Regions from separate parts of the Pseudomonas sp. FFPRI_1 genome, predicted to be linked through region 2. Evidence: predicted binding sites of a transcription regulator. Region 2 holds the regulator's gene; each other region holds the start of a gene.

Region 1 (7,730 bases), 1.3 Mb from region 2:
TGTTCCAGGAAGCCCTGCAACGGGGCGGGGCCACACCCGACACCGCCGTGCATATCGGCGATCACCCGGGTGACGATATCGCCGGCGCCCAGCAGGCTGGCCTGCGCGCCATCTGGTTCAACCCTGCCGGCAAGGCCTGGGAGGCCGAACGCGCCCCAGATGCCGAGATTCGCAGCCTGACCGAGCTGCCACGGCTGCTGGCCAGCTGGAAATAAGGCAGCGGCTTGCGGCCTCAAGCCTCAAGCCTCAAGCCTCAAGCCTCAAGCCTCAAGCTGCCAGTTTCGGGCCTCCGGGTTCAAACTTGTAGCTTGTAGCTTGCCGCTTAAAGCCGCTTTTCTGCTGCCCATGAAAAAGCCCGCAGCGACGGCGGGCTTTTTCAGCAAGCAAGTAGCAAGGCTCAGATAGGCCGGCTGCCGTACTTGTTGTCAGGCTTCTTGGGCGGATCGGCGACCACGTTGGCCTCGACTTCCTGCACTTTACCGCCACGGGCCAGGAACTCTTCCATGGCACGGGCCAGCGCATCACGCTCCTTGTTCTTGGCTTCGACGCTTGGCAGTTCGTCTACCGAGACCGCAGCCTTGGCCTTGCCTTTGGCTGTCGGCGCTGGTGCATCGCCACCATCGTCTTCCGCCACATCGTCGGCGGCCGCTTCAAGACCTTCTTCGGTATCGTCTTCGTCACCTACTTCGAGGTCGTCGTTTTCCAGATCATCGTCGCTCATGTTCTACCTCATGACTTGCGAAAAGCAGATTAGTTATAGCCCAGCTGTGCCGACTGTCGAAGGCCGCTGGAAAAAAATCAACATCCACTGATATTCAGCGGCTTATGCCTTATCACCGTGCAAGGTGGCAAGGACTTTGCGAGCACCGCCCTGATCACGATGCTCGCCCAGATAAACACCTTGCCAGATGCCTAACGCCAGACGCCCCGCCGCTACCGGCAAAGTCAGCTGACAGCCTAGCAAACTGGCCTTGAAGTGCGCCGGGAGGTCGTCCGCACCTTCGTCGTCATGTTCGTACCCGGCCATGCCTTGAGGCACCAGGGTGTTGAAGAAACGCTCGAAGTCGCGCCGGACCGCCGGATCGGCATTCTCGTTGATGGTCAACGAGGCCGAGGTATGTTGCAGCCACAGGTGTAGCAGACCCACTCGACATGCCTTCAACTCAGGCAAGCCGGCCAGCAACTCGTCCGTCACCAGATGAAAGCCCCGGGGCCTGGCCCGCAGGGTAATCAGGGTCTGTTGCCACATACCGTTCTCCACGCTTCGGCGCGCATTCTAGCGCGCTCAGGGAAAAAACAAAGCGCCGAATAATCCTGCTTTAGTGTAAGCATTTGCCCTGGTAAAAATCGCCATGGCAAACACGCCAAGGCTCACCAGAAAATCCTTTCAGCCTTTTTCAATGACAAACGCCAGGCAAAAAAATGCCCGACCGAAGCCGGGCTTTTTGTTTCGACGATGATTACAGGTTGTAACCGCGCTCGTTGTGCTGGGCCAGGTCGAGACCGACCGCTTCCTCTTCTTCGGTAACCCGCAGCCCCATGACCGCATCCAGGACCTTGAGGATGATGAAGGTGACGATGGCGGTGTAGATCACCGTGAACCCCACGCCTTTGGCCTGGATCCAGACTTGGGCGGCGATGTCGGTCACCGTGCCGAAACCACCCAGGGACGGAGCAGCAAAGACACCGGTAAGGATCGCACCGAGGATACCGCCGATGCCGTGTACGCCGAAGGCATCCAGGGAATCGTCATAGCCCAGCTTGCGCTTGAGGCTGGTGGCACAGAAGAAGCACACCACGCCCGCCGACAGACCGATGATCAGAGCCCCCATCGGGCCCACGGTGCCAGCGGCCGGGGTGATTGCCACCAGGCCGGCCACCACGCCCGAAGCGATACCCAGGGCACTGGGCTTGCCGTGGGTGAGCCACTCGGCAAACATCCAGCCCAACGCTGCGGCGGCAGTTGCAATCTGAGTCACCAGCATGGCCATGCCGGCGGTGCCATTGGCGGCGGCGGCAGAACCGGCGTTGAAACCAAACCAGCCGATCCACAGCATGGCCGCGCCCATCAGGGTGTAGCCCAGGTTATGGGGCGCCATGGGGGTAGTCGGGAAGCCTTTGCGCTTGCCCAGCACCAGGCAGGCCACCAGGCCGGCAATACCGGCATTGATATGCACCACGGTGCCGCCGGCAAAATCCAGCACGCCCCAGTCGCCCAGCAAGGAACCCGGGCCGCTCCAGACCATGTGCGCGATCGGCGCATACACCAGGGTGAACCACACGCCCATGAAGATCAGCATCGCAGAGAACTTCATCCGCTCGGCGAAGGCACCGACGATCAGCGCCGGGGTGATGATGGCGAAGGTCATCTGAAAGGTGACGAACACCGCTTCAGGGAACAACGCGGCCGGACCGGTGAGGCTGGCCGGAGTGATACCCGCCAGGAACGCCTTGGAAAAACCGCCCACGAAGGAATTGAGATTGACCACGCCGGCTTCCATCCCGGTGGTATCGAACGCCATGCTGTAGCCGTAGATGAACCACAGGACCGTGATCAGGCCGGTAATGGCGAAACACTGCATCATCACCGAAAGAATGTTTTTCGACCGCACCATGCCGCCGTAGAACAGCGCCAGGCCAGGGATCGTCATGAACAGCACCAGGGCTGTGGAGGTCAGCATCCAGGCGGTATCGCCAGAGTTGAGGACTGGAGCCGCCGCTTCGTCTGCCGCCATGGCCAGGCCTGGCATTACGAGGGGCAAAAGGGCTCCTAGCCCTGCGAATTTACGCAGAGTCATATTGTTTTCTCCTGGGGCGTTGGGTTTGGCGGCTTAGATTGCGTCGGTATCGGTTTCGCCGGTACGGATGCGAATAGCCTGTTCCAGATTGACCACGAAGATCTTGCCGTCACCGATCTTGCCGGTGTTGGCAGCCTTGGTTATCGCCTCGATAACCCGGTCAAGATCCTTGTCGTCAATCGCGACATCGATCTTCACCTTGGGCAGGAAGTCGACTACATACTCCGCACCGCGATACAGCTCGGTGTGACCCTTCTGCCGGCCGAAGCCTTTGACCTCAGTAACGGTAATGCCCTGCACGCCGATTTCGGACAGCGACTCGCGCACGTCGTCCAACTTGAACGGCTTGATGATGGCAGTGACTAGCTTCATGAAACTCTCTCCCGAATTGGTGGACTTGCCCCAGGAAAACAAACCCGGCTCAAGTCTAAGCGCAGTGCCTGGCTTTGTAACGCATCGTCGGCCTTCCTCAGCCCGGCCGACGCCAGCTAACCGCCCCGGACGAAACACTTCCCGTTCCGCCTGTCGCACTGCATTCATCACAGCGACTGCATCAGTGCATGGGTCACCAGGGTCTAAGCAGAAAGCTTGCCATCTCGGGAAGAATCAGTGATTTCAGTCCTTTGCCCGCAACCGCCGAGGCATACCGCAAATCGAGGCCCCGGATACGCACAATAACGGTGCGCGGGCGCCCGGCCAGATGCGCGAAAAACGTGCAGACCGGCCACCCGCAAGCCCCTCTGTCGTGCGTGATACACTGCGAGCCATCTGCTATTCAGGACACTCCCATGCTCGCGCCCAAAGACCTTCTCGACGCCCTGAGCGGCCACGCCTCGCGTTTGCTCAGCGGTGACACGCCCCTGCCCCGCAACGAAATCGAAAGCCAGTTCAAGGCCCTGCTGCAAAGCGGCTTCAGCAAGCTGGACCTGGTCAGCCGGGAAGAGTTCGACAGTCAGATGGTGGTTTTGGCCCGCACCCGGGCGCGCCTGGAAAGCCTGGAGGCCAAGGTGGCCGAGCTGGAAGCCCGGCTCACTCCGCCCGCCCAGTGAACTGATGCATTCGCCTGCAGGCCCCGCCCTGCGGGCGACAGCCACGACAGCGCCGACGACATATCCTGTCTGCATTCAAGCTGCCATCGCCCCACTCCCCTCAACTATCCTTGCAGCACCGCAGGACGCGGCTCCCGCTGTTTCAAGGAAGTCTTTCGATGTCCCTGGCAATCATCCACAGCCGCGCCCAGGTGGGCGTACAGGCCCCGGCTGTCAGCGTTGAAGTGCATCTGGCCAACGGCCTGCCCAGCCTGACCCTGGTCGGCCTGCCGGAAACCGCCGTCAAGGAAAGCAAGGACCGGGTGCGCAGCGCCATCCTCAACGCCGGCTTCGACTTCCCTGCCCGCCGCATCACCCTCAACCTGGCCCCGGCCGACCTGCCCAAGGACGGTGGACGCTTCGACCTGGCCATTGCCCTGGGCATCCTCGCCGCTAGCATGCAGGTACCGGCCCTGGCCCTGGACAACATGGAGTGCCTCGGTGAACTGGCCTTGTCCGGTGCTGTGCGTCCGGTACGCGGCGTGCTGCCGGCGGCGCTGGCGGCACGTGATGCCGGACGCACCCTGCTGGTGCCTCGCGCCAATGCGCAAGAAGCCTGCCTGGCTTCAGGCCTCGAAGTAATCGCCGTGGATCATCTGCTGGAAGCGGTGGCCCATTTCAACGGGCACGCCCCCATCGCGCCCCATGTCAGCGATGGTCTCCCCCCGAATCCACCGCCCTACCCCGACCTGAGCGAAGTCCAGGGCCAGCTCGCCGCCAAGCGCGCCCTGCTGATCGCCGCCGCCGGAGCCCACAACCTGCTGTTCAGTGGACCGCCGGGCACCGGCAAGACCTTGCTGGCCAGCCGCCTGCCTGGTCTGCTGCCGCCGCTTCAGGAAGACGAAGCCCTGGAGGTGGCGGCGATTCAATCGGTGAGCAGCCACACGCCGCTGCGTCATTGGCCGCAGCGGCCATTTCGCCAGCCTCACCATTCAGCCTCAGGTCCAGCGCTGGTAGGCGGCGGCTCGAAACCCCAACCGGGAGAAATCACCCTGGCCCACCACGGCGTGCTGTTTCTCGATGAGTTGCCGGAGTTCGACCGCAAGGTCCTGGAGGTACTGCGCGAACCCATGGAGTCCGGGCAGATCGTCATTGCCCGGGCCCGCGACCGGGTGCAGTTCCCGGCGCGCTTCCAGTTGGTGGCCGCGATGAACCCCTGCCCCTGTGGATATCTGGGTGAGCCCAGCGGGCGCTGTCGCTGTACACCCGAGCAGATCCAGCGCTACCGCAACAAACTGTCTGGCCCGTTGCTCGATCGCATCGACCTGCACCTGACCGTAGCCCGTGAAGCCACGGCCCTGAGCCCCGGGCCACAGGCAGGCGAGAACAGCGCGAGTGCCGCCATCCACGTGGCCCTGGCCCGGGACCTGCAGCGGCAACGCCAGGGGTGTGCCAACGCCTTTCTCGACCTGCCCGGCTTGCGGCGGCACTGCAGCTTATCCACAGCCGACGAGCGCTGGCTTGAAGCCGCCTGCGAACGCCTGAACCTGTCACTGCGTGCCGCCCACCGCCTGCTCAAGGTGGCGCGGACCCTGGCCGACCTGGAACAAGTGGCCGCCATCCATCGCGAACATTTGGCCGAAGCGCTGCAATATCGGCCCGGCACCGGTTGATGGCGCATTCCCTGAACGGCGCTGCCCGCAGAACTATCTGCGCGTCAGAGCCGCCCCAGGCCCATCAAGGGTGCACGATCATGATCCACTGGAGCTTTTGGCCTGCCGCCACTGCATGCACCCGCTCTATATCCAGGCACTGGCGGCGCTGCAAACCTCGACCAGCCAGCAGAAGATCTGCCCTGGGCCGTTCCCTCATCGCGTTCAACGCCCCCAGGCAGAAATACCCGCTCCTGCCAGCAGCCCCCTCGCCCCGTGCCTTGCTGGGCGAAGGGCATTCCTCGATAGAGTGCATCCCCACAGGTCGCGCAAGAGACAGGCATCCCCCGCATCAATCCTTGAACCCCAGCAACAGGCCCGCCACCTCCATGACCTCCTCCTGCGCCGCCTTGGCCGCCTCGGGCGAAGCCCGCAGCAACAGGTCGTCGGCATACCCCATGGTCTGGGCGAAGATCTGCCGGGCCGCGCGCCCGGAATTGATACAGCGGAATACCCCCGCCTGTACGCCATCGTCGATGATCGCCGCCAGCAGCGCCTGCCACTGGCCGTTGATGCTCAAGTAGGCCTCGGCCAATTCCGGGTCATGCATGGCTTCGTCCCAGGCATCCAGCCACAACGCCCAGCCGGCGTCGCTGGAATCCGGCAGGCAATCACGGAGAAAACCCTGCAACGCCTGCAACGGCGCAGCATCGCGCAACGGCTCCTGCATCGCCTCCAGTTGCTCGTTGGCAAAGCGCACGAAGGCCTCGCGGCGCAGCTCCTTCCAGTCGCTGAAATAGTGATAGACGTGACTGCGGGACAGGCCCGCATGCTCGGCCAGATCACGGGTGGACACATCGGCGAAACCCTTGCTGCGAAACAGCTCCAGGGCTGCACCGAGGATCTGGTCTTTACGGTCGTTACGAGACATCGGCCATCGAACCTCTTGGCGCCAGGACAAACGGCGCTTGCATTTTGAGCGATCGCTCAAAGATAATTGAGCAGTCGCTCAATATTAACCGTTATCACACTTGCGGTGCAGTCATGTCTGTTGTCATTCCACCCGTTGCCGTGGATTCCACCCAAAAAATCGGCCAGCAGTCCGCCGGCCAGACCCTCAAGGCCATCGCCCGCGCCTACCCGGGAAAGCTGTTTTTCACCTTGTCCCTGGTCGCCCTGGAAAATGCCCTGCTGCTGGCGTACCCATTGTTCGCCGGATTCGCCGTGGACTCGATCCTGCGCGGGGACAGCGCCCATGCGCTGATCTACGCCATGGTGGTGCTGGGATTCTGGGTGGTGGGCGCTGCGCGTCGGGCGGTGGATACCCGGACCTTCACACGCATTTATGCCGACCTTGCAGTGCCGGTGATTCTCAACCAGCGCCTGCAACAGCAAAACACTTCCACGGCGGCAGCCCGGGTGGTTCTGGCCCGGGAGTTCGTCGATTTCTTCGAAAAGCACGTGCCGACCATTACCACCGCCCTGGTATCGATTGTCGGTGCTGCGGTGATGCTGCTGGTGATCGAGCCCTGGATCGGTCTTGCCTGCCTGGGCGCGCTACTGCTGTGCGTCACCCTGCTGCCGCGCTTTGCCCGGCGCAACCAGCAGTTGCACGAGCGCCTGAACAACCGGCTGGAAAAGGAAGTCGGCATGGTTGCCAAGGTGGGCGCGGCTTCTCTGCAGCGTCACTACCGCCTGATATCGCGGCTGCGAGTCTGGCTTTCGGATCGGGAGGCCGTGGCCTATCTGTTTCTCGGCGCCGTGGCGGCCCTGCTGTTCGTCATCGCCATCAGCCAGCTGGCGCTGTCGCCCGAGGTCAAGGCCGGCCATGTGTACGCGGTAATGACCTACCTGTGGACCTTCGTCAGCAGCGTCGACGAGGCCCCGGGCATGGTCGACCAGTTGGCGCGCCTGCGGGACATCGGCAAGCGCGTGGACCCGGGGCTCGGAGAGCCGGCGGCCCCGCTGTGAACGTCAGAACGGCCGGATGCGGTAGCCGCCGGCGTTCTGCTCGGCAAACTTGTAGTAGGCCGACAGGTTGACCTTCTCGGTGATGTGCTGGGCGAACGACACACCGTCATCGCCCCAGACCCGACCGATATGGCTGTAGGCAAAAGCCTGCGCGGCCCACTTCTTGTCGCCCTTGGACATGTTGTTCATGGCCACGTAGCCAGAGGACTGGCTGGACATGCCACTGACCTTGCCACTGACGTCGTTCTGGCCATTGGTCACCGGTGAGATGAACACCTTGG
Region 2 (7,730 bases):
GCCTGGGCATGACCGTGATTCTGGAGGCCGATGGCCGCCTGGCCGGGATCTTCACCGACGGTGACCTGCGTCGCACCCTCGATCGCGCCATCGATATTCATCACGCCACCATCGACTCGGTCATGACCCCTCATGGCAAGACTGCCCGTGCCGACATGCTGGCCGCTGAAGCCCTGAAAATCATGGAAGACCATAAAATCAGCGCCCTGGTGGTGGTGGACAAGGAAGACCGGCCGATCGGCGCCTTGAACATGCACGACCTGCTGCGCGCGGGAGTCATGTAATGAGTACCGACCTGCTGCAACGCGGCAAACACATCAAGCTGGCGGTGTTCGACGTCGACGGCGTCCTGACCGACGGCCGCCTGTACTTCCTCGAAGACGGCAGTGAATTCAAGACCTTCAACACCCTCGATGGCCAGGGCATCAAGATGCTCATGGCTGCCGGCGTACAGACGGCGATCATCAGCGGGCGCAAGACCCCGGTGGTAGAGCGCCGGGCCAAGAACCTGGGGATTCCTCACCTGTACCAGGGCCGTGAAGACAAGCTGGTGGTTTTGGACGAACTTCTTGCCCAACTCAACCTAAGCTATGAACAGGTCGCCTACCTGGGTGACGACCTGCCCGACCTGCCGGTGATCCGCCGCGTCGGCCTGGGCATGGCGGTCGCCAACGCGGCAGGCTTTGTCCGCGAACATGCCCATGGCGTCACCATTGCCCGTGGCGGCGAAGGCGCTGCCCGGGAGTTCTGCGAGCTGATCCTGCGTGCCCAGGATCGCCTTGAAGCAGCCAATGCCGCTTACTTATAGAGCCCGACCATGCTGAGCAAAAAGATTCGCAACATTCTGGTCTTCGGAACCATCGCCCTGCTGTTCGCGGCGGTCGGTTATTGGAACATCAGCCCCGAACGCTTCCTCGACAAGCCCGTGGCCCAGGTCGACGAAAGCGCCATCGACTATTACGTGATCAACGCCCGCAGCGTGCAGTACCTGCCCGACGGCAAACTGCAGTACGAAATGACCTCGGACAAGGTCGAGCACGTCAAATCCAGCGAAGTGACCCTGCTGACCAAGCCGGACCTGCAGATGTACCGTGGCACCACCTTTCCCTGGCACGTCCAGAGCGAGCGCGGCGAGGTCAATCCGGACGGCACCGAAGTCGAGCTGATCGATTCGGTACGGGTGTCCCGCACCGACGAGCACAACCGCAATCTGCTGATCACCACCACCCGCATGACAGTATTCCCGCAGAAGCAATATGCGCAGACCGAGCAAGCCGTTAGAATCGACGGCGCCGGCGGCGTGACTACGGCCAAGGGAATGAAAGCGTATTTGAAAGACGGCAGGATGAACCTGCTATCGAACGTAAGAGGACAGTATGAGGCTCGTTAAAACCCTCCCTATTTTGCTCAGTCTGGGCGCAGCACTGGGAAGCGTGAGCGCCTGGGCTCTGCCGAACGATAGCCAACAGCCCATCCGCATCCAGGCCGACGACGCCCAGCTCGATGACAAGAACGGCGTGGCCACCTACAGGGGCGACGTGATCATCACCCAGGGCTCGATGAAGATCACCGGCAACACCGTGACCATCACCCGGTCCAAGACCGGCGAGATCGACGTGGTGACGTCGGTGGGCAACCTGGCGTACTTCGAGCAACTGCAGAAGCAGACCGATCCGAAGCCGGTCCAGGCCTACGCCGTGACCATCCAGTACCATGCCCAGCAGAACCGCATCGTACTGATCGACAAGGCCAAGGTGATCAACGACGGCAACACCACCGAAGGCGAGAAAATCGTCTACGACACCGTCAAGCAAGTGGCCAACGCCGGTCGCGCCAATGGCAGCTCGGTCACCGCGCCACGTCCGCGGATCGACATGGTCATCCAGCCGAAAAAGAAAACCGACGAGCAAAAGGCCCAGTAATGGCAACTCTGAAAGCTCAGCATCTGGCCAAGAGCTACAAGAGCCGCCAGGTCGTGCGTGATGTCAGCCTGTCCATCGACAGCGGGCAGATCGTCGGCCTGCTCGGCCCCAACGGTGCCGGCAAGACCACCTGTTTCTACATGATCGTCGGCCTGGTCCAGGCCGATCAGGGCCGCGTCCTGATCGACGACCTGGATGTCAGCCACCAGCCGATGCACGGCCGCGCCCGTGCCGGTATCGGCTACCTGCCCCAGGAAGCCTCGATCTTCCGCAAGCTCTCGGTGTCCGACAACATCATGGCCATCCTCGAGACCCGCAAGGAACTCGACAAGGCCGGCCGTCGCCAGGAACTGGAAAGCCTGCTGCAGGAATTCCATATCAACCATATCCGCGACAACCTCGGCATGAGCCTGTCCGGTGGCGAACGCCGCCGAGTGGAGATCGCCCGGGCCCTGGCCACCGCACCCAAGTTCATCCTGCTGGACGAACCCTTCGCCGGTGTCGACCCGATCTCGGTCGGCGACATCAAGCAGATCATCCACCACCTGAAGGCCAAGGGCATCGGGGTGCTGATCACCGACCACAACGTCCGGGAAACCCTGGACATCTGCGAGACCGCCTACATCGTCAACGACGGGCAACTGATCGCTGAAGGCGATTCCGAGACCATCCTGGCCAATGAACTGGTCAAGGAAGTCTATCTGGGCCATGAGTTCCGCCTGTAAGGGCTGAGGTGTAGGGCTAGACGCCAGAGCGCCGGGAACAATAAACCCTACAAATTTTATTGTTACCGCGCTCTAGGCAAACACTTCAGTTTCAGGCATATAATTTGCTTATGTTTGGCGCTCCGGCGCCCTGTAGTGGATGGCGCATGCGCGCCGGCAAATAAGGTGTTAAGCCCCTGCCATGAAACCATCGCTAGTCCTGAGAATGGGCCAGCAGCTGACGATGACACCGCAGCTGCAACAGGCCATCCGCCTGCTCCAATTGTCGACCCTGGACCTGCAACAGGAAATCCAGGAAGCCCTGGAGTCCAATCCGATGCTCGAACGCCAGGAAGAAGGCGACGACTTCGACAACAGCGACCCCCTGGCCGACAACCCCGAGTCCAAACCCAATACCGAGATCCAGGAACCCTCCTACCAGGAAGCCGCCCCCACGGTGGACAACCTCGAGGACGGCGAGTGGAGCGAACGCATTCCCAACGAACTGCCGGTGGATACCGCCTGGGAAGACGTCTACCAGACCAGCGCCAGCAGCCTGCCGAGCAACGATGATGACGAGTGGGACTTCACCACCCGCACCTCGGCTGGCGAGAGCCTGCAAAGCCACCTGCTCTGGCAGTTGAACCTTGCACCGATGTCGGACACCGATCGCCTGATCGCCGTGACCCTGATCGACTGCATCAACAACCAGGGCTACCTCGAGGAGACCCTCGAGGAAATTCTCGAAGCCTTCGATCCTGAACTGGATATCGAGCTGGACGAGATCGAAGCCGTCCTGCACCGCATCCAGCAATTCGAACCGGCCGGCATCGCTGCCCGCAACCTGGGCGAATGCCTGTTGCTGCAGTTGCGTCAGCTCTCGGCGAAAACCCCTTGGCTGACCGAAGCACAGCGCCTGGTCGGCGACTACATCGACCTGCTGGGCAGCCGCGACTACAGCCAGTTGATGCGCCGCATGAAACTCAAGGAAGACGAGCTGCGCCAGGTCATCGAGCTGGTGCAAAGCCTCAACCCGCGCCCCGGCTCGCAGATCGAATCCAGTGAAGCTGAATACGTGGTCCCGGACGTCATCGTGCGCAAGGACAACGAGCGCTGGCTGGTGGAGCTGAACCAGGAATCCGTACCGCGCCTGCGAGTCAACGCGCAGTACGCCGGTTTCGTTCGCCGTGCCGATACCAGCGCCGACAACACCTTCATGCGCAACCAGTTGCAGGAAGCCCGCTGGTTCATCAAGAGCCTGCAGAGCCGCAACGAAACCCTGATGAAGGTCGCCACCCAGATCGTCGAGCACCAGCGCGGCTTCCTCGAGTACGGCGATGAAGCCATGAAGCCCCTGGTTCTGCATGACATCGCTGAAGCGGTGGGCATGCATGAATCGACGATTTCCCGGGTGACCACGCAGAAATTCATGCATACCCCACGGGGCATATATGAACTGAAATACTTTTTCTCGAGCCACGTCAGCACCTCTGAAGGCGGTGAATGCTCGTCCACGGCGATCCGCGCAATCATCAAAAAACTGGTCGCGGCGGAAAATCAGAAAAAGCCGTTGAGTGACAGCAAGATCGCTGGTTTACTGGAGGCACAAGGCATTCAGGTAGCCCGTCGCACCGTCGCCAAGTACCGCGAATCCCTTGGGATCGCGCCTTCCAGCGAACGCAAGCGGTTGATGTAGCCGCCGGGCTGGCCACAGCGTTTCAGGGTGTGCCGAACCTTCCGGGCCGCATTCAGGCGCAGCGGGTTCGGACACAGTCTAGGTGGCAGGCAACCCAGCCTGCCGCGTTATGCACTGGCAACGAAGGAGAAGCTGTATGCAAGTCAACATCAGTGGACACCAACTCGAAGTGACTGAACCCCTGCGCGTCTACATCGGCGAAAAACTCGACCGGCTGGAGCGCCACTTCGACAAGATTACCAATGTGCAGGTCACCATGGCTGTCGAGAAGCTCAAGCAGAAAATCGAAGCCACCCTGCACATCCACGGTGGGGAGGTCGTCGCCAATGCAGAACATGACGATATGTATGCCGCAATTGACCTGCTCACCGACAAGCTTGACCGCCAACTGAAAAAGCATAAGGAAAAGCAACTCCACCTTCTCCAAGGTACGGGTCGCTAACACTCCCCTCCCATGATCCGACTTGAAAGCATCCTGACCCCCGGCCGTTCCCTCGTGAACGTGCCGGGCGGCAGTAAAAAACGCGCCCTCGAACAAATTGCCAACCTGATCAGCCGCGAAGTGCCTGATCTGGAGATGCAGGATGTCTTCGAGAGCTTGATTGCCCGTGAAAAACTGGGATCCACCGGTTTTGGCAACGGCATCGCCATTCCCCACTGCCGCCTCAAAGGCTGCGAGTCGCCCATCAGTGCCTTGATGCACCTGGACGCTCCGATCGATTTCGACGCCATCGACGGCGCACCGGTGGACCTGCTGTTCGTCCTGCTGGTCCCGGAAGCGGCCACCGATGCACACCTGGAGCTGCTCCGGCAGATCGCCAGCATGCTCGATCGCAAGGAAGTTCGTGATCGGCTGCGCAGTGCCACCAGTAACGAAGCCTTGTATCAGGTTGTCCTGGACGAGCAAAACGGTCAGTAATCATGCGCTTGATCATCGTCAGCGGCCGCTCCGGCTCAGGTAAAAGCACCGCCCTCGATGTTCTCGAGGACCACGGCTACTACTGCATCGACAACCTGCCGGCCGGGCTGCTGCCCGAGCTTGCCGAACGTGCGCTGATTCACACCGAACTGGCCCAACCGCTGGTGGCGGTGTCCATCGACGCACGCAACCTGCCCAGCCACTTGTCGCGTTTCCCCGAGTTGCTCGAAGAAGTGCGCAGCCGGCACATCCAGTGCGATGTGCTTTATCTGGACGCCGACGAGGAGACCCTGCTCAAGCGCTTCTCGGAAACCCGTCGCCGCCACCCACTGAGCAGTGCCAACCGTTCGCTGGCAGAGGCCATCCACGATGAAACCCAGTTGCTGGGGCCGATCGTCGATCTGGCGGACCTCAAGGTCAACACCACCAATCTGAACCTCTACCAACTGCGCGACACCATCAAGCTGCGGCTGCTGAACCAGCCCGAGCCCGGTACCGCGTTTTTGGTGGAGTCCTTCGGGTTCAAGCGCGGCATGCCGGTGGATGCCGACCTGGTGTTCGATGTGCGCTGCCTGCCCAATCCATATTGGAAACCCGAACTGCGCGCTCAATCCGGCCTGGACGCCCCGGTGGCCGAGTACCTGGCCGCGCAGCCCGATGTCGAGGAAATGTTCCAGGACATCTCCAGCTATCTGCTCAAGTGGCTGCCACGCTTTGCCGCCAGCAACCGCGCCTATGTGACCATCGCCATCGGCTGCACCGGTGGGCACCACCGTTCCGTGTACCTGACCGAGCGCCTGGGCCAGGTCCTGCAAAAACCCCTGAAGAACGTCCAGGTTCGCCACCGCGACCTTAGCTGAAAGGATCTACCCCGCGATGCCAGCTCTGGAAATTGAGATCATCAACAAACTGGGCCTGCATGCCCGAGCCTCAGCCAAATTTGTCGGCGTGGCCGGCCAGTTCCCCTGCCAGATCCGCGCCGGCAGGACCCCGGAATCCATGGTCGACGGCAAGAGCATCATGGCCATGATGATGCTGGCCGCCGGCAAGGGCACCAAGATCCATCTGAGAACCGAAGGCGAGCAGGAACAGGAAGCGCTGGACGCGCTGGTGGCATTGATCAACAACTTCTTCGACGAAGGCGAGTAACCCCGAACCGGGCACTCGCTCGCCACAAGGCACTCAGGCGAGTGCCGTGTCCATCACCATCATCAGGCAGAAACCGATACACAAGCCAAGGCTGGCCAACTTCTCATGCCCGTTACGCCGCGACTCGGGAATCACTTCGTGAGTCACCACCAACAGCATGGCACCCGCGGCCAGGGCCAGGCCCAATGGCAACAGCAACTCCGCCAGGCTTACCAGCCATGCGCACAACAGGGCGAAGACCGGCTCCACCAGACCTGAAGCCGCACCGATCAGGAACGCCTTGACCCGCGACATTCCCGCCCCCGCCAGCACCAGTGCAATCACCAGGCCTTCTGGTACGTCCTGCAGGGCAATGCCCATGGCCAGGCTGTCCGCATCGGGCATGCCGCCGCCGGCCGACACCCCCACCGCCATCCCTTCCGGAATGTTGTGGGCAATGATCGCAAACACAAACAGCCAGATGCGCGGGGCAATCACCGGATGCTCCGGCGTCCCTACCAGGACCTCCGGGCAGCCCCCGGAAACTTTGCGATCCACCAGAAACAGACCAAAGGCTCCCAACAGGATGCCGAAGCAGATCAGACCGCTGGCCCCCCAGGCAGACAACCCCAGGTCCTGGGCGGCGGCAATGCCGGGAACGATCAGTGAAAACGCCGTCGCCGCCAGCATCACACCAGCACCGAAACCCAGCAGAGTGTCACTCACGGCGATTGGCATCCTGCGGATCACCAGCACCGGGACCGCCCCCAGCGCCGTGCCCAGGGCGCAGATAGATCCACCCTGCAATGCACGCAGCAGTCGTGGCTCCAGGTCAAGCCAGCTCAGCCCTTGAGCCACCAGCAATGCGGTGCCCGCCAACAGCAACAGCGAACCGAAGGCATAACGAAACATCCGTCCGCTGCTGATCGCCAGTGTTTCAGTGCCCATAGTCGGCCTTAGATCTTGTTTTGAGGGAGAGGATCAGGCCATCGCGGCCTGGTAGCGTTGGGCAACTTCCGGCCAATTGATCACGTTGTAGAAGGCATTGATGTATTCCGGCCTACGGTTCTGATAACGCAGATAGTAGGCGTGCTCCCACACGTCCAGGCCGAGAATCGGGGTATTGCCATTCATCAGCGGGCTGTCTTGGTTGCCGCTGCTCTCCACCACCAGTTTTTTCTCCGGGGTCACGCTGAGCCAGGCCCAGCCACTGCCGAAACGGGTCAACGCAGCCTTGGTGAACGACTCCTTGAACCGCTCGAAACCGCCCAACTGCTGCTCGATCGCCTGGCCCAGCGGGCCATCCGGCTTGCCACCACCGGCGGGAGTCATGACCGCCCAGAACAATGAGTGGTTGGCAT
Region 3 (7,730 bases), 1.1 Mb from region 2:
GCGGCAGGGCGCGCGGGCTCAAGCTGCAGCGTTCCCCTTGCTCCAGTACCAGCAGCCATTGTTCGGCCGTTTCAAAGCGTTGCGCCGGGTTGCTGGCGACACTGCGGAGCAGGGTGTGCTCCAGCCATTCCGGGAGGTCCGGGCGGTAGCGGCTGGGGGGCGCCGGCAGGCTGAAGCGCGGTCGCTGGAACGCTTCGATCTCGCCATGGGGGTAATGTCCAGTCAGCAGATAGTACAAGGTCACGCCCACGGCATAGAGGTCCTGCTGCGGGCTCGGAGCTTCGCCACTGAAGGCTTCCGGAGCAATGAAGCTCGGGGTGCCGGGCAGTAGGTGGGCCGGGTCCGCCGACAGCCCGGGGCAGTAGGCCAGGCCAAAATCCAGCACGCGCAATTCGCCATCGTCCCCCAGCAGCAGGTTCTCCGGCTTGAGGTCTCGATGCAGGATCTGCCGTCGATGCAGCAGGCCCACGGCACGCAGCAGGCGCTCGGCGAGAAACTGCCACTGGGCCAGGGGCAGCGGGCCGCTCTGCTGGAACAGCTGCGCCAGGGTCTGCCCGGGGTATTCGCGCATCAGGTAGTACAGGTGCTGGCGTGAGCCGCCGTGATGCACCTGGGGAAAGTGTCGCCCGGCAACCCGACGCAGCAGCCATTCTTCGGACAGCAACGCCTGGCAGGCCGGCAGGTCATCGCGCAGGGCCTCGGGCAGGGTTTTCAGCAGCCAGGCTTGCTGCTGATCGTCATGCACGCGATACAGCAGCGATTGTCGGCTGCGATTGATCATGCCTTCGATGTGCCAGCCTTCGAACCGCTGTCCGGGTTTCAGTGGCGGGGGCAGGGGCCATTGCTGAAGGTGCATCAGGGCGTCGCCAATGCTGTCCTCCCCCAGTTGCTCGACCCGTACCAGCAGCGCACTGGCATTGTCCTGGCTGCCGGCCAGGTGGGCGGCGCTGACCAGGGTGGCGACGGCGGTATCCGGGTCCGGCTGGTCCCGCAGGATCGCGGCAATCGCAGTATCGCCCAGGGTGGCCCAGACCCCGTCGCTGAGCATCAGGAAGCTTTCCCCCAGGCGCAGTTCGCCATCGAGGAAATCCAGCACCAGGTGCTGGTCCAGCCCCAATGCGCGCTTGAGCACGTGCTGCATGCCCGGCTGGTCCCAGACGTGGTCCTCGCTGATGCGTTGCAACTGACCGCCATGCCAGCGGTAGACCCGGCAGTCGCCGACATGGGCCAGGGTGAAGCGCCGGCCCCGCAGCACCAGGGCGCTGAGGGTGGTGAGCAGGGGCTGGCCACCGCCATTGGCCTGGAGCCAGAGGTTCTGGGCGATCAGCAGGCGCTCCAGGGATTGGGCCACGGCCCAGGTTTGCGGCGTGGCGTAGTAGTCCAGGGCCAGGACCTGCAAGGTGGAGCGTGCGGCCAGGCCGCCATCGGCGCACTGGCTGACACCGTCGGCAATGGCGAACAGCAGGCCCTTGCTCGCAGCCAGGGCTGGCGCCGGTGTCACCAGGCGCACGGCATCCTGGTTTTCCCTGCGAGGGCCGGTGGCGCTGGCCTGGGCATGGCTCAGTTGCAGGGCCATGGCCGTCTCAGACCCGCGCCGCAGTCACGGCGGCCGAGCCCCAGGTGGTTCTCCAGCGACGCTTGACCCCATGCAGGCCGAACCAGGCCAGTACCCCGAGGCCGGCGAACAGCCACAGGGCCAGTTGATAGCTGCCGGTGCTCTGCTTGATGGCACCCATGCCTGCTGCCAGGGCAAAGCCGCCGATGCCGCCGGCCATGCCGATCAGCCCGGTCATGACTCCGATCTCCTGGCGAAAGCGTTGCGGCACCAATTGGAACACCGCGCCGTTGCCGGCTCCCAGGCCGAGCATGGTGCAGACGAACAGCGCCAGGGCAGCGTAGGAACTGGGCAGGTTGAAGCCTACGGCGGCGATGCAGATCACCGCCACGCTGTACATCGCCAGCAAGGTGCGAATGCCGCCGAAGCGGTCCGCCAGGGCGCCGCCCAGGGGGCGCATCAGGCTGCCGCCGAACACGCAGGCGGCGGTGTAGTAGCCAGCGGTTACCGGGCTCAGGCCGTACTGGTCGTTGAAGTAGCCGGGCAGGGCGCTGGCCAGGCCGATGAAACCGCCGAAGGTGACGCTGTAGAAGCACATGAACCACCAGCTGTCACGGTCGCCGAGGGCCTTGAAGTAGTCGCCCATGGATTTGGCCCGGGGCCGCTCGGGGGCATTCTGCGCCAGCCAGGCGAACAGGCCCAGGGTCAGCAGCAGTGGAATCAGGGCGAAGCCGAAGACGTTGTTCCAGCCGAAGGCTGCTGCCAACACCGGGGCGATCAGTGCGGCGAACACGGTGCCGGAGTTGCCGGCTCCGGCGATGCCCATGGCCTTGCCCTGATGCTGCGGTGGGTACCATTGCGAGGCCAGGGGCAGGGCCACGGCGAAGGAGGCCCCGGCCATGCCGAGGAATACGCCCAGGAGCAAGGCTTGCTCATAACTGTGGATGCCCAGCCGCCAGGCCCCGAACAGCGCACCGATGACGATGACCTGGCCGATCAGGCCGGCGGTTTTCGGTGACAGGCGATCGGCCAGCAGGCCCATGATGAAGCGCAGTACCGCGCCGGCAAGGATCGGCGTGGCCACCATCAGCCCGCGCTGCTGGGTGCTCAGTTGCAGGTCGGCGGCGATCTGTACCGCCAAGGGGCCCAGCAGGTACCAGACCATGAAGCTCAGGTCGAAATACAGAAAGGCCGCGAACAGGGTCGGGGTGTGGCCGGATTTCCAGAAGCTTGAATTCATCGCGCACCTCAGCTGATAAGAATCGTTGGAATCGTCATGAGCCAGCAGGTGGAGCGCCGCCACGGCCGCGCCACCGACCCCGTTCAGTGGGGCCAAAACGCAAAAACGTCGGCACCCGGCTCGTTGTGGGCGAGCAGGGTGCGCGACGTCTTTGTCGTAGGTGGGGCAACCGCCGTTGGTTACCGTTGTGGATCTGATAGCAAGAGCCGCGCCAACCTCTGCCGACCCCAGCAGCAGGACCTGGCTGTCGAACTGGCTGTGGAACTGGTTGTGGGGCTGGGCGTGGAGCTGGTTGTAGGAGCTGGCTTGCCAGCGAAGGCGCCCTCAGGACCGGCACAAGGTTCAGAGGCCTATTCGCCGGCAAGCCGGCTCCTACCGGGGCTCGCTCAGCCGAGGAGTTCCTGCATGGCGATGATCTGTTCCGCCACCTGGATCAGTTTCTGCTGTTTGCCCATGGCCTGGCGCCGCATCAGGGTGTAGGCCTGTTCTTCGTCGCAGTCCTTCATCTTCATCAACAGGCCCTTGGCCAGTTCGATGCGCTTGCGTTCCGCCAGTTGCTGGTCCCGGGCCTGCAGTTGTGCACGCAGGGCCTGGTCGCTTTCGAAGCGCGCCATGGCCACATCGAGGATGGGTTGCAGGCGTTGCACCTGGATGCCCTCGACGATATAGGCGCTGACCCCGGACTTGATGGCCTGGCGCATCACCCGAGGGTCGTGCTCATCGGTGAACATCACGATGGGCCGGGGCTGGTCACGGCTGACCAGCACCACTTGCTCCATGACATCACGGCTGGGTGACTCGGTATCGATCAGGATCACATCCGGGCGCACCGTTTCGACGCGCCCAGGCAGGTCGATGGTCAGGCCGGATTCATCGATCACCTCGAAACCGGCTTCGCTGAGGGCGGCCTTGAGGCGTCCGACTTTTTTCGCCGTGTCGTTGATCAGCAGGATACGCAGCATGGTGGCGGGCTCCGGTCAGCGCTGGGCGACAAGAGCAGGGCTGTCGCTCAAGGCATGCAGCTTGAAGCTGCGGGCATAGGCAGCCGGTTGCGTGCCGTCCCAGACCTTGCCGTCGATCAACTGGCTGCTGCGCAGGTCCTGGCCCCAGGCGGCGATACCCAGCGCCGTGGCCGCCTCGCGATAGCATTCAAGCTGCTGTACCTGGCGGGCGACGGCCAGGTAGTCCGGGTCTTCGCGCAGCAGGCCCCAGCGGCGGAACTGGGTCATGAACCACATGCCGTCCGACAGGTAGGGCAGGTTGACGGCGCCCTGGCCATGAAAGCGCAGGGCGTGAGGGTCTTGCCAGCGATTGCCCAGGCCGTCGGCGTAGTCGCCCAACAGGCGTGGCTCGATGCAGTCCAGTGGTGCATTCAGGTAGTCGGCGGCGCTCAACAGCTGAGCGGTGCTGCGGCGATTCTCCGAGCTTTGCTCGATAAAGCGGCTGGCTTCGAGGACCGCCATGACCAGGGCCCGAGCCGTGTTGGGGTACTGCTCGACGAAGGCGCGGGTGCAGCCGAGCACCTTTTCCGGGTGGTCGGGCCAGATCGCCTGGCTGGTGGCCAGGGTGAAGCCCAGGTCTTGCTGTACCGCGCTGGCGCTCCAGGGTTCGCCGACGCAGAAGCCATCGATACGTCCGGCCTGCAGGTGGGCAACCATCTGCGGTGGCGGTACGACCACGCTGTCGACATCCTGCAAGGGGTGAATGCCCTGGCTGGCCAGCCAGTAGTACAGCCACATGGCGTGGGTGCCGGTGGGAAAGGTCTGGGCGAAGGTCAACCTCGCCCGGCTTTGGTGCACGTGGCGGTCCAATGCTTCAGGGCTGGTCACCTTGAGGGCTTGCAGTTCCCGGGACAGGTTGATGCTCTGGCCGTTCTGGTTCAGGCCCATGAGCACTGCCATGTCGCAGGGGTTGATGCCGCCGATGCCCAGGTGCACCGCGTAGATCAGGCCGTACAGGCTGTGGGCGGCGTCCAGTTCGCCGCTGACCAGTTGGTCCCGCAGGTTGGCCCAGGAACTCTGGCGCTTGAGGTTCAAGGTCAGGCCGTAGGGCTGGGCGAAACCCTGGGTAGCCGCGACCACCACCGAGGCACAATCGGTCAGGGCCATGAAGCCCAGGTTGATCGCGGACTTTTCCGGGGCGTCGCTACCGTTGACCCAGGCCAGCGCAGTGTTGGGGAGATCGGTCATGGCTTGGCACCTTGCATGAAAAAGCGTCGTCCCCGCCGGCCGGGCAGGGCCGGTGCGGGTGACGACGCCATTGTCCTTCGGCCTGGGCCGCCGTTGGCCGAGGTCTGCATAGTCAAGAGAGTGCAAGGCATATGCCAGCCGCCGGGGATTTCACTCTGCGCCTCGCCTGCAGGCCCCGGCGCCGGCTATAATCGGCGCCTTATTTCGCCGCCACCGAGTTCATCCCGCCCATGTATACCCTGGCCCGCCAGCTGTTGTTCAAACTCTCCCCGGAAACCTCCCACGATCTGTCCCTGGACCTGATCGGCGCGGGCGGGCGTTTGGGCCTCAACGGTCTGCTGTGCAAGGCGCCGGCGCGGATGCCGGTCAAGGTCATGGGCCTGGAGTTCGCGAACCCGGTGGGGCTGGCTGCAGGCCTGGACAAGAACGGCGCGGCCATCGATGGTTTCGCTCAGCTGGGTTTCGGTTTTGTCGAGATCGGCACCGTCACCCCGCGTCCCCAGCCAGGCAACCCCAAGCCGCGGATTTTCCGCCTGCCCGAGGCGCAAGCCATCATCAACCGCATGGGCTTCAACAACCTTGGGGTCGACAACCTGCTGGCCCGGGTCGCGGCTGCGCAATTCAAGGGCGTGCTGGGGATCAATATCGGCAAGAATTTCGACACCCCGGTGGAGCGGGCGGTGGATGATTACCTGATCTGCCTGGACAAGGTCTATGCCCATGCCAGCTATGTCACGGTCAACGTCAGCTCGCCGAACACGCCGGGCCTGCGCAGCTTGCAGTTCGGTGAGTCCCTCAAGCAGCTATTGTCGGCCTTGAGCCAGCGCCAGCAGGAGCTGACGGCGATCCATGGCAAGCGCGTGCCGCTGGCGATCAAGATTGCTCCGGACATGAGCGACGAGGAAACCATCGAGGTGGCCCGGGCCTTGCTGGAAACCGGCATGGATGCGGTGATTGCCACCAACACCACCTTGAGCCGTGAAGGGGTCGAAGGCCTGGAGCACGGCGCTGAGGCGGGCGGCCTGTCCGGCGCGCCGGTACGGGAGAAGAGTACTCATACGGTCAAGGTCCTGGCGTCCGAACTGGCCGGCCGTTTGCCGATCATCGCCGTGGGCGGCATCACCGAAGGCAAGCACGCGGCCGAGAAGATTGCCGCGGGGGCCAGCCTGGTGCAGCTGTACTCGGGCTTCATTTACAAGGGCCCGGCGCTGATTCGCGAATCGGTGGATGCCATCGCGGCCATGGGCTGAGGGGGATTGCAGCAGGCGGGTTGAAACCACGCTGATAAAAAAGGGCTCCTCGAAGGAGCCCCTGGGCCGAAGCCCGCCGCCCGGATGGGGCGTGCGTGGTTAAGTCGTCATCTATTCAAGTTGTAGGTGTCGGAATGTGCCCTGATCAGCCGACAGCGCGAAGTTCGTTGAGTCTGTGGATGCCCGCAGTGCCTGTCATACCGTCCCAGTTGTCGCCGCGTCCTTCTCGCCAGCCGTTAATCCAGGCTTGGCGTACCGACGGTAGAGTAAATGGGCAAAGCTCACGGGACTTGCCATTAACGCCATACTGATATCCGCGTAAAAACGCTTTTTCCAACGGATCACGCTTTAGTCTTCTCATAGGGTGTTTCCCTCACTTGTTGACTGTCTTATGTCCCGTCGACCTTCATCTGAGGTCGGGCAGATTGCTTCTGCCGTTGGTGCTCGCTGCCGGCGTCGCGAGCCTTGATGTTGACGCCATTGCGGCGCCAACCTGTGTTGAGTTCTAACCAATAGGTCACAGCAAGTGAATGATCGTTTTGTCATAAGGACGTAACGATATTGCTGTCCAGGCCATAAGCCTGAGGGGTTTTGTATCCGGTTTGTCAGGCAAAGCCCGCTATGATCAGCCTCTCACTAGATGATGAGGTTAATGCTTTAGTGAGAATGTCGAGCGGTTGCACTCAACTACTATTCGACGAAGGGTCGACTTATGTCATTTTGTTGCCCTGACTTTTTATCTGCCTCGGTCTCTAAGCTCTTTTGCCCTGCAAAAAAGCACTCCGGCCGGGGTGGGACGGCACAGTTTCGTGCCACACGAGCGCTCTTGAAGAAAAGCGCTTGATTGAAAACCGAGCGGGCGATGCGTTGTCCGTTCACTTATTGCTAAAGGCCCTGGTACTCCCATGTCGGATCGTTACGAACTCTTCCTCACCTGCCCCAAGGGCCTCGAAGGCCTGCTGATCGAGGAAGCCGTCGGGCTTGGCCTTGAGCAGGCGCGTGAGCACACCTCTGCCGTACGCGGCATGGCCGACATGGAAACGGCCTATCGCCTGTGCCTGTGGTCGCGCCTGGCCAACCGGGTGCTGCTGGTCCTCAAGCGCTTCCCGATGAAGGACGCCGAAGACCTCTACCACGGCGTGCTGGATGTGGACTGGCAGGACCACATGCTGGCCGACGGTACCCTGGCCGTGGAGTTCAGTGGCCACGGTTCCGGCATCGACAACACCCACTTCGGTGCGCTGAAGGTCAAGGACGCCATCGTCGACAAACTGCGCACGCCCACCGGTGAGCGGCCTTCGGTGGACAAGCTCAATCCGGACCTGCGCATCCACCTGCGCCTGGACCGTGGCGAAGCCATCCTTTCCCTGGACCTCTCCGGCCACAGCCTGCACCAGCGCGGCTACCGCCTGCAGCAAGGCGCCGCGCCGCTGAAGGAAAACCTCGCGGCAGCGATCCTGATCCGTTCCGGCTGGCCGCGTATCGCTGCCGATGGC

The links. Region 2 encodes sigma-54, which starts transcription at its own class of promoters, with help from an activator protein. Its sites were predicted from a motif close to ANTGGCATNNANNTTGCTNT; they were not measured.
Region 1: a site for sigma-54 is predicted at 3,375-3,394, ahead of glnK (P-II family nitrogen regulator). Genes of this name have one in related genera too.
Region 3: a site for sigma-54 is predicted at 5,104-5,123, ahead of ACZ5BO_RS10985 (CmpA/NrtA family ABC transporter substrate-binding protein). Genes of this name have one in related genera too.

Annotation. Positions count from the first base shown of each region.
Region 1 is NZ_AP029168.1:7,506,224-7,513,953, forward strand. Features, by position in the region: gene ACZ5BO_RS33880 (HAD family hydrolase) at 1-215, shown strand, start outside; gene sutA (transcriptional regulator SutA) at 398-721, opposite strand; gene ACZ5BO_RS33890 (secondary thiamine-phosphate synthase enzyme YjbQ) at 824-1,249, opposite strand; gene ACZ5BO_RS33895 (ammonium transporter) at 1,461-2,798, opposite strand; gene glnK (P-II family nitrogen regulator) at 2,832-3,170, opposite strand; gene ACZ5BO_RS33905 (accessory factor UbiK family protein) at 3,587-3,847, shown strand; gene ACZ5BO_RS33910 (YifB family Mg chelatase-like AAA ATPase) at 4,006-5,499, shown strand; gene ACZ5BO_RS33915 (TetR/AcrR family transcriptional regulator) at 5,831-6,409, opposite strand; gene ACZ5BO_RS33920 (ABC transporter six-transmembrane domain-containing protein) at 6,523-7,449, shown strand; gene ACZ5BO_RS33925 (Ca2+-dependent phosphoinositide-specific phospholipase C) at 7,453-7,730, opposite strand, start outside.
Region 2 is NZ_AP029168.1:1,328,864-1,336,593, reverse strand. Features, by position in the region: gene ACZ5BO_RS05965 (KpsF/GutQ family sugar-phosphate isomerase) at 1-284, shown strand, start outside; gene ACZ5BO_RS05960 (KdsC family phosphatase) at 284-808, shown strand; gene lptC (LPS export ABC transporter periplasmic protein LptC) at 818-1,390, shown strand; gene lptA (lipopolysaccharide transport periplasmic protein LptA) at 1,377-1,922, shown strand; gene lptB (LPS export ABC transporter ATP-binding protein) at 1,922-2,647, shown strand; gene ACZ5BO_RS05940 (RNA polymerase factor sigma-54) at 2,829-4,322, shown strand; gene hpf (ribosome hibernation-promoting factor, HPF/YfiA family) at 4,459-4,764, shown strand; gene ptsN (PTS IIA-like nitrogen regulatory protein PtsN) at 4,777-5,241, shown strand; gene rapZ (RNase adapter RapZ) at 5,244-6,101, shown strand; gene ACZ5BO_RS05920 (HPr family phosphocarrier protein) at 6,118-6,390, shown strand; gene ACZ5BO_RS05915 (ZIP family metal transporter) at 6,424-7,317, opposite strand; gene ACZ5BO_RS05910 (superoxide dismutase) at 7,351-7,730, opposite strand, start outside.
Region 3 is NZ_AP029168.1:2,412,567-2,420,296, forward strand. Features, by position in the region: gene ACZ5BO_RS10970 (protein kinase domain-containing protein) at 1-1,576, opposite strand, end outside; gene ACZ5BO_RS10975 (nitrate/nitrite transporter) at 1,584-2,795, opposite strand; gene ACZ5BO_RS10980 (ANTAR domain-containing response regulator) at 3,182-3,757, opposite strand; gene ACZ5BO_RS10985 (CmpA/NrtA family ABC transporter substrate-binding protein) at 3,773-4,984, opposite strand; gene ACZ5BO_RS10990 (quinone-dependent dihydroorotate dehydrogenase) at 5,215-6,234, shown strand; gene rmf (ribosome modulation factor) at 6,380-6,595, opposite strand; gene rlmKL (bifunctional 23S rRNA (guanine(2069)-N(7))-methyltransferase RlmK/23S rRNA (guanine(2445)-N(2))-methyltransferase RlmL) at 7,140-7,730, shown strand, end outside.